Regions from separate parts of the Streptomyces sp. NPDC021019 genome, predicted to be linked through region 2. Evidence: riboswitches for the same ligand, from Rfam matches in the RefSeq annotation. Region 2 holds a riboswitch; the other holds the start of a gene.

Region 1 (4,063 bases), on a different contig from region 2:
CAGCTGCTCCAGGCAGTCCGTCACCGTCCCGAGCAGCGTCTCCTGACGGCCCCCGTGGTACCCCCGGGCGCTCATCTCTCCCACCGGCTTGCCCATCAGCACGACCTGGCTGGACCGGTCACTGCCGGGTTTCAGCAGCACCGGGTTCATCAGGGCCGTCGGCTCCACCCCGGCGGCCTGCGCCTGCATCGCCTGGGCCCGGCCGATCTCCGCGCCCTCCCGGGTCACGAAGGAGTTCAGGGACATGTTCTGGGCCTTGAAGGGCGCGACCTTCACGCCCCGGCGCACCAGCCACCGGCAGATGCCCGCCGTGACGACGCTCTTGCCCGCGTCCGATGTGGTCCCCGCGACCAGCAGACCGCCGCTCATACCCGCTCCCGTTCCCGTACCGCGTTCCGTGCCGGACCGTTCATGACCGCCCCCGCCCCCGCTGCCGTCCTGCCGACGACCGTCCCGCGACCACGCGTCCCGCGACCGTCCGCCCCGCCACGCACACTCCGAGGGCCAGCATGCTCACCCGGCGCGACAGCCGTACCGCGCGTTCGATGTCCGCGCCCCGCACGTCCCGCCCGGACTCCCCGTTCAGCACCGGCCGGTGCTCGACGCGCCCCGCGTACGCCAGGGTCCCGCCCAGCCGTACGCCGAGCGCCCCCGCGAACGCGGCCTCCACCGGCCCCGCGTTCGGGCTCGGGTGACGCCCCGCGTCCGCCTTCCAGGCGCGTACGGCCTCCCTGGGCCGCCCGCCGCCCGCCACGGCCAGCGCGGCCGTCAGCCGGGCACCGGGCCACCCCGCGAGGTCGTCCAGACGGGCCGAGGCCCATCCGTAACGGCGGTAGCGGGGCGACTTGTGGCCGACCATCGCGTCGAGCGTGTTCACCGCCCGGAAGCCGACGAGTCCCGGCACCCCGCCGATCGCCCCCCACACCAGCGCGCCGACGACGGCGTCCGAGGTGTTCTCGGCGACCGACTCGACGACCGCGCGGGCGATGCCCGGACCGTCCAGGGAGTGCGGATCACGCCCGCACAGGTGCGGCAGCCGCTCCCGGGCCACCTCCAGGTCCCCGGCGGCCAGGGCACCGCCGATGGCGCGGGCCTCCCGCCCCAGCGACGTCCCCCCGACGACGGACCAGGCGGTGACGGCGGTCAGCGCGACGGCGAGCGCGGGGCGTCCCCGGACGGCGCGCGCGGTCAGCGCGGCGGCCCCCACGGCGCCTCCGGCGCAGACGAGGGTGTGCAGCGCGCCCCGGCCCCGGTCGTCACGCCACAGCAGGGACTCCACCCGCGCGGCGGCGCGGCCGAATCCGGCGACGGGGTGGCCCCGGCGGGGGTCGCCGAGCAGGGCGTCGGCGATCAGCCCGGCCGTGGCGCCGTACGCGAAGACGCGGTCGGCACGCACGGATCAGCCGGTCGCGGGGAGAGGCGTTCCGGCGCGAGGGCCTGTCGTGGGGGGCACAGGACGGGGTGCACGGCGGCCGGGCATGGCGTATGTCCTCACTCAGGGTCCGCGCCCTGGTTCGACGTGACCGGCGACGAGAGTCTCCTGGCTTCCGGATCCGCGGTTCCCCCGGCCTTCCAGCCCGCGTGAGCGGGCCGTGACGTTCCGGTGTGGGGGAGCGCTCCCCGGTGACAGTGGCGGGACCGCGCCGGATTCGCACCGGCTTCCTCTGCTGTCGCCGTAAATGGCTCCGGCAGTCCACCACGCCCCGCGAACAACCGTCAACTCGCTGTTGACCTGCGGGGCTCCACTGTGCGCAGACACACATCGGGCCGGACACACGAGAGTGTGTCCGGCCCGAAGAGGGGGCGGGGTGCGGAGTCAGGCGACGATCAGGTAGATCCCGTACGCGACCGCCGCCACGCACGCCGCGAAGCAGGTGTACGCGCCGGTGCGCGCCAGCGCGACCGACCCTCCGGCGGCGCTGCTTCCGGCCGTGGCGGACTGCTTGGAGAGGGCGACGATGCCCAGGGTGAAGAGGCCGACCAGCGCGACGGTGACCACGAGGCTGACACCGAACACGGAGGCGAGAGCTGCCCAGTCGATTTTCATGCTGATCTGTCCTTACACCTTGGCCGGCGGCCGTGCCGGGTCGTCGGGCGACGGGGCCGGGGCCGGGATGGTGGTTGCGAGGTCGGCGGCCGGGCCGCCGACGGGCGGCGGCTGGACCGCGGCGATGGCGGTGGTGACGACGCCCTGGGGCTCGCCCTCCCCGTCCGTGTCGTTGACGTTGGTGTGGTCGACCGGCTGGCGGCGCGAGGCCAGCCAGATGGCGAAGGAGCCGCCCACGAGCACGACCGCGGTGACCGCGATGCCCCAGGGGCCCTGCTTGGTCAGGTACTCGGCGCCCGCGCCGATCAGACCGGCCGCCGGGAGCGTCAGCCCCCAGGCGACGAACATCCGGGTGGCGGTGGACCAGCGGACCACGCCCCCCTTGCGGCCGAGGCCCGCGCCCATGACGGCACCGGAGCAGGACTGGGTGGTGGAGAGCGAGAAGCCGAGGTGCGAGGAGGCCAGGATGACCGTCGCCGCGCTGGTCTGGGCGGCGAAGCCCTGCGGCGGCTGGAGGTCGGTCAGGCCCTTGCCCATCGTGCGGATGATGCGCCAGCCGCCGAGGTAGGTGCCGAGCGCGATGGCCACACCGGCGGAGACGATGACCCACATGGGCGGGTTGGAGCCGGGGGCCAGGACACCGCTGGTGACCAGCGCCAGGGTGATGATGCCCATCGTCTTCTGGGCGTCGTTGGTGCCGTGGGCGAGCGAGACGAGACCGGCGGAGGCGATCTGTCCGGCCCGGTAGCCCTTGGCGGTCGACTTGAGCTGACCCTCGTCGGTGACGTTCCGGTTGATCCGGTACGTCAGCCGCGTGGCCAGCATCGCGGCGATACCGGCGACCAGGGGGGCCGCGATCGCGGGCAGCAGCACCTTGGTGACGACGGTGCCGCCGTTGATCGAGGACCAGCCGGCCGACATGACGGCCGCGCCGATCAGTCCGCCGAACAGGGCGTGGGAAGAGCTGGAGGGCAGGCCGACCAGCCAGGTCAGGAGATTCCACAGGATGGCGCCGACGAGCGCCGCGAAGATGACCTCGGTTCTGATGCCGTCTTCGTTGACGATCCCGCCGGAGATCGTCTTGGCGACCTCCACCGACAGGAACGCGCCGATCAGGTTGAGAACGGCGGACATCGCCACCGCTGTCTTGGGCTTCAGGGCGCCGGTCGAGATGGTCGTAGCCATCGCGTTGGCGGTGTCGTGGAAACCGTTCGTGAAATCGAACACGAGAGCTGTCACGACCACAATCGCAAGCAGCAGCGTGATGTGTTCCATTTACCCAGGCAATCGTTCGACGTCAGTGGCACATGGACCGTAGGCAACCTGGATGAACGGAAGATGAACTGGGCAGGGCGCTGCGGTGACTCCAAACGGAGTGGGCTCCCTCCGCTTGTGTCCGGGAGGGGCTGCGCGGTGCCTGTGGGGTGGGGTGTGGACCGCCCTTTGCCACTAGTTGGCGAACATTTTGAACGGCTGTTCGGCACCCGGAAGAGACCTCCGTCACCTCCCCCGTGACGTTCCGGTTGCGCGTCCGGCCCCCTACGCTCGCCCCATGAGCGAGCAGCACCCGGAATCCGTCGGCCGGACCTGGCTGGACGTCGTCGCGACCGCCCGCCGCAGCGCGGCGGACGGTCTGGTCGTCGGCACCTCGGGCAACGTGTCGGCACGCGTCGGCGACCTGGTCCTGGTCACGCCCAGCGGGGTGCCCTACGACCGGCTCGGGCCCCACGACGCGGTCGGAGTCGATCTGGAGGGCCGCCAGGTCCTCGGAGACCTCGGGCCGACCAGCGAACTCCCCCTGCACCTGGCCGTGTACCGCTCCACCGACGCCGCCGCCGTGGTGCACACCCACGCCGTGCACGCCACCGCCGTCTCCACCCTCGTCACCGAGGTGCCGCTCGTCCACTACGCCGCCGCCATCCTCGGCGGCCCCGTCCGCACCGCCGCCTACGCCCGCTACGGCACCCCGGAACTGGCCGAGGCCATGCTCGGGGCCCTGGAGGACCGCACCGGCTG
Region 2 (4,063 bases):
CTGACCGGCCCCTACCGGGTCGTGGATGCCGAGGACCCGTGGCGGGACCGCACCCAGCAGGACGCCGGGCGCTACACCTCGGCGGTCCACGACTGGCGCCACCGCCGCGCCGACATCGGTGAACGCCTGATCGTCCAAGAGCTCGCACCGGGGCAGTGCGGAGCCTTCCTCGTGTGGGGCGACCCGTCCCTGTACGACAGCACCCTCGCGGTCCTCGACGACATTCGAGGCCGCGGAACCGTGGAATTCAGCCATGAGGTGATCCCCGGCATCAGCAGTGTCTCCGCCCTCGCCGCCCGGCACCGCGTCACCCTGAACCGGGTCGGCCGCCCCGTCCACATCACCCCCGGACGGCGTCTCGCCCAGGGATTCCCCGAGGACTGCGACCTCGTCGTGATGCTCGACGGCCACGAGAGCTTCACGGAGCTGACGGGCAGGGGATGGTGGATCCACTGGGGCGCCTACGTCGGGACCCCGGAGGAGATCCTGGTCTCCGGCCCGCTCGACGAGGTGGCCGACCGGATCAGCGGGCTGCGCGCGGAGGCCCGCGAACGGCACGGCTGGATCATGGACACCTACCTGCTGAGCCGACCGCCCGGCGCGGGCGGCGACTGACGGCCGATGACTGACGGGTCCACGTCGAGGCGCGGGCGGGGAGGACCTCCGCACCTCGTCGTCGGACCGACAGGGATGTCAGGGTTGTTCAGCGCCCGGTCTCGTGCGCCCTGATCATGCCGAGCCCGTGCCCCAGGCTCGGGCATTCGGCGGTGAGGTCGTCGCCCCGCACGAGGTAGTTGTGCACCCGGCCGTCCGCCGGTCGTTCGATCGCGCGATACAGCGTGCCGTTCACGGTGATCGTCCAGTCGTCGCCGTCCTGGGCCCACCCGACTGTCTTCTTCATCTGGCGTATTCCGTTTCCTCGGTCGGCCTCGCCGCGGGTCGGCGGCCGTGTAGTGGGAAGAAGAACGGCTTGTGACGCTCGGTGGTTCCGCAGTCCCTACGCCATTCGGTTACATCTGTGTCACTGTCACGTCCAGTGGACGCGCTCGACCTGACCAGTGGTCAGCACGCGGCTGACGAACGGCCGAACGGGCGGAGAACAGGCGTGGCCCGGCATGGTGTGTCCCGCCGCGACGGGGTCCGAGCCGGAGTCGGGGGAGTTCACCGACCCGTGTCCCACGTCACCATCCGAAGTGTGAACAACGGTGTGCGCGGGCCGGGCGCCCGCTTAGGCTGATCGGCGCAGCTGGTTCGCCCCGTCCGCCAGGCGGGGTGTCGTAAGAGGGAACCCGGTGGGAATCCGGGACTGCCCCGCAGCGGTGAGTGGGAACGACCGCCGTCATACGCACTGGGCCCGGCCGGGTCTGGGAAGCGACGGCCATTAGGTGTCCGCCCCGGCAGACGTGCCCGCGAGTCCGAAGACCTGCCCGTTGCCCGCACGCGACCGTTCGCGTGCGGAGATCCCGGTGACCTCGTGGGCGGGTCGGCGTGACCATCGGGCGGACGGACACGGTTCCTCGTGTCCCGGTCTCCGCCCGAGGCGTCATCCCTTCGCGTCCGCGTCCCGTCCGGGGTCTGTCCCGCAGACACGCTCGCGAAGGAGAGTCACGTGACAGCGAAGCCCGCAGCCGCGGCAGCGCAGGCCACCGTGTACGGCTACCCCCGCCAGGGCCGGAACCGTGAACTGAAGAAGGCCGTCGAGGGTTACTGGCAGGGCCGCGTCGACGCCGACGCACTCCGGGAGACCGCCGCCGGGCTGCGCCGGGGAACCTGGCAGCGGCTCGCCGAGGCCGGAGTCCACGAGGTGCCGACCGGTGATTTCTCGTACTACGACCATGTCCTGGACACCAGCGTCATGGTCGGCGCCGTCCCCGAGCGGCACCGCGAGGCCGTCGACGCCGACGCCCTCGACGGCTACTTCGCCATGGCCCGGGGCACGCAGGACGTCGCACCGCTGGAAATGACGAAGTGGTTCGACACCAACTACCACTATCTCGTCCCTGAGTTGGGGCCGGACACGCTGTTCTCCGCCGACTCCGCCAAGCAGGTCGCGGAGTTCCAGGAGGCGCTGGCCCTCGGTCTGACGCCCCGGCCGGTGCTGGTCGGACCCATCACCTACCTCCTGCTCGCCAAGGCGGCCCCCGGGGTGGCGGAGGGCTTCGAGCCGCTGACCCTCCTGGACCGGCTGCTTCCCGTGTACGCCGAGGTCCTCGCCGACCTGCGCGCGGCGGGCGCCACGTGGGTGCAGCTGGACGAACCCGCACTCGTCCAGGACCGCACCCCGGCCGAGCTGAACGCCGCCGCCCGCGCCTACCGCGAGCTCGGCGGACAGGCCGACCGGCCCCGACTGCTGGTCGCCTCCTACTTCGGGCGGCTCGGCGAAGCGCTGGCGGTCCTGGCCAAGGCCCCCGTCGACGGGCTGGCCCTGGACTTCACCGAGTCCGGCGCGGGGAACCTCGACGACCTCGCGGCGGCCGGCGGACTGCCCGGCAAGCGCCTGGTCGCCGGTGTCGTGAACGGCCGCAACATCTGGATCAACGACTACGAGAAGTCGCTCGCCACCCTCGGCACCCTCCTCGGCCTCGCCGACCGGGTCGACGTCTCCGCCTCCTGCTCCCTGCTGCACGTCCCGCTGGACGCCGACGCCGAGCACGGAATCGCCCCACAGATCGCGCGCTGGCTCGCCTTCGCCCAGCAGAAGACCGAGGAGATCGTCGTCCTGGCCCGCGGCCTGGGCGGCGGCACGGACACCATCACGGCCGAACTCGCCGCCAACCGTGCCGACCTGGCCTCCCGTACCGATGCCGAGCTCACCCGCGACCCCGCCGTCCGCGCCCGTGCGGCGGCCGTCACCGACGCGGACGGCCGCCGCTCCCAGCCGTACCCGGAACGCGCCGCCGCCCAACGGGCCCACCTCGGGCTGCCGCTGCTGCCGACGACCACCATCGGCTCGTTCCCGCAGACCACCGACGTGCGCACCGCGCGCGCCGACCTGCGGGCGGGGCGGATCGACGAGGCCGGGTACGAGGAGCGCATCAAGAACGAGATCCGCGAGGTCCTCTCCTTCCAGGAGGAGGCCGGACTCGACGTCCTGGTCCACGGCGAGCCCGAACGCAACGACATGGTGCAGTACTTCGCCGAGCAGCTCACCGGCTACCTCGCCACCCAGCACGGCTGGGTGCAGTCCTACGGCACCCGATACGTCCGGCCGCCGGTCCTCGCGGGCGACATCTCGCGCCCCGGGCCGATGACGGTGCGCTGGACGACGTACGCGCAGTCGCTGACCGCACGCCCCGTCAAGGGCATGCTCACCGGCCCGGTCACCATGCTCGCCTGGTCCTTCGTCCGCGACGACCAGCCGCTCGGCGACACCGCCCGCCAGGTGGCCCTCGCCCTGCGGGACGAGGTGAACGACCTGGAGGCGAGCGGCACTTCGGTGATCCAGGTCGATGAGCCCGCGCTGCGCGAGACACTGCCGCTGCGGGCGGCCGAGCACGCCGCGTACCTGGAGTGGGCGACGGAGTCCTTCCGGCTCGCCACCTCCGGGGTGCGGCCGGACACCCAGATCCACACCCACATGTGCTACGCGGAGTTCGGCGACATCGTCCAGGCCATCGACGACCTCGACGCCGACGTCATCAGCCTGGAGGCGGCCCGCTCCCACATGCAGGTCGCCCGCGAACTGGCCGCCCACGGCTACCCCCGCGAGGCGGGCCCGGGCGTCTACGACATCCACTCTCCGCGCATCCCCAGCGCCGAGGAGGCGGCGTCCCTGCTGCGCAAGGGACTTGAGGCCATTCCGGCGACCCGGCTGTGGGTGAACCCGGACTGCGGCCTGAAGACCCGCGGCTGGCCCGAGACCCGGGTCTCCCTGGAGAACCTGGTCGCCGCCGCGCGGAAGATCCGCGCGGAACTGCCCACCGGAGCGGCGTGACCCGGGCCCGGTGCGGGAGCGGTCGCCACCGCTCCCGCACCGGGCCCCTGCCCGTACGGCTCCGGGGAGGGCGCCCGCGGCCGGGGCCTGTCTCGACGCGTCCGCGCAGGCGGGCGGGGCGCCGCCGCA

The links. A riboswitch is a leader RNA that binds a small molecule or an ion and turns the genes downstream of it on or off. The one in region 2 is predicted to bind cobalamin.
Region 1: linked by a shared signal. The riboswitch ahead of ACH4RG_RS11175 (cobalamin biosynthesis protein) and the one ahead of metE (5-methyltetrahydropteroyltriglutamate--homocysteine S-methyltransferase) in region 2 are both predicted to bind cobalamin.

What each region holds. Positions count from the first base shown of each region.
Region 1 covers NZ_JBIRQR010000002.1:52,212-56,274, reverse strand. The annotation lists gene ACH4RG_RS11180 (cobyric acid synthase) at 1-369, opposite strand, end outside; gene ACH4RG_RS11175 (cobalamin biosynthesis protein) at 410-1,396, opposite strand; cobalamin riboswitch at 1,534-1,666, opposite strand; gene ACH4RG_RS11170 (hypothetical protein) at 1,817-2,047, opposite strand; gene ACH4RG_RS11165 (anion permease) at 2,060-3,322, opposite strand; gene ACH4RG_RS11160 (class II aldolase/adducin family protein) at 3,600-4,063, shown strand, end outside.
Region 2 covers NZ_JBIRQR010000006.1:3,356-7,418, reverse strand. The annotation lists gene cobF (precorrin-6A synthase (deacetylating)) at 1-615, shown strand, start outside; gene ACH4RG_RS27245 (hypothetical protein) at 704-901, opposite strand; cobalamin riboswitch at 1,279-1,425, shown strand; gene metE (5-methyltetrahydropteroyltriglutamate--homocysteine S-methyltransferase) at 1,610-3,934, shown strand.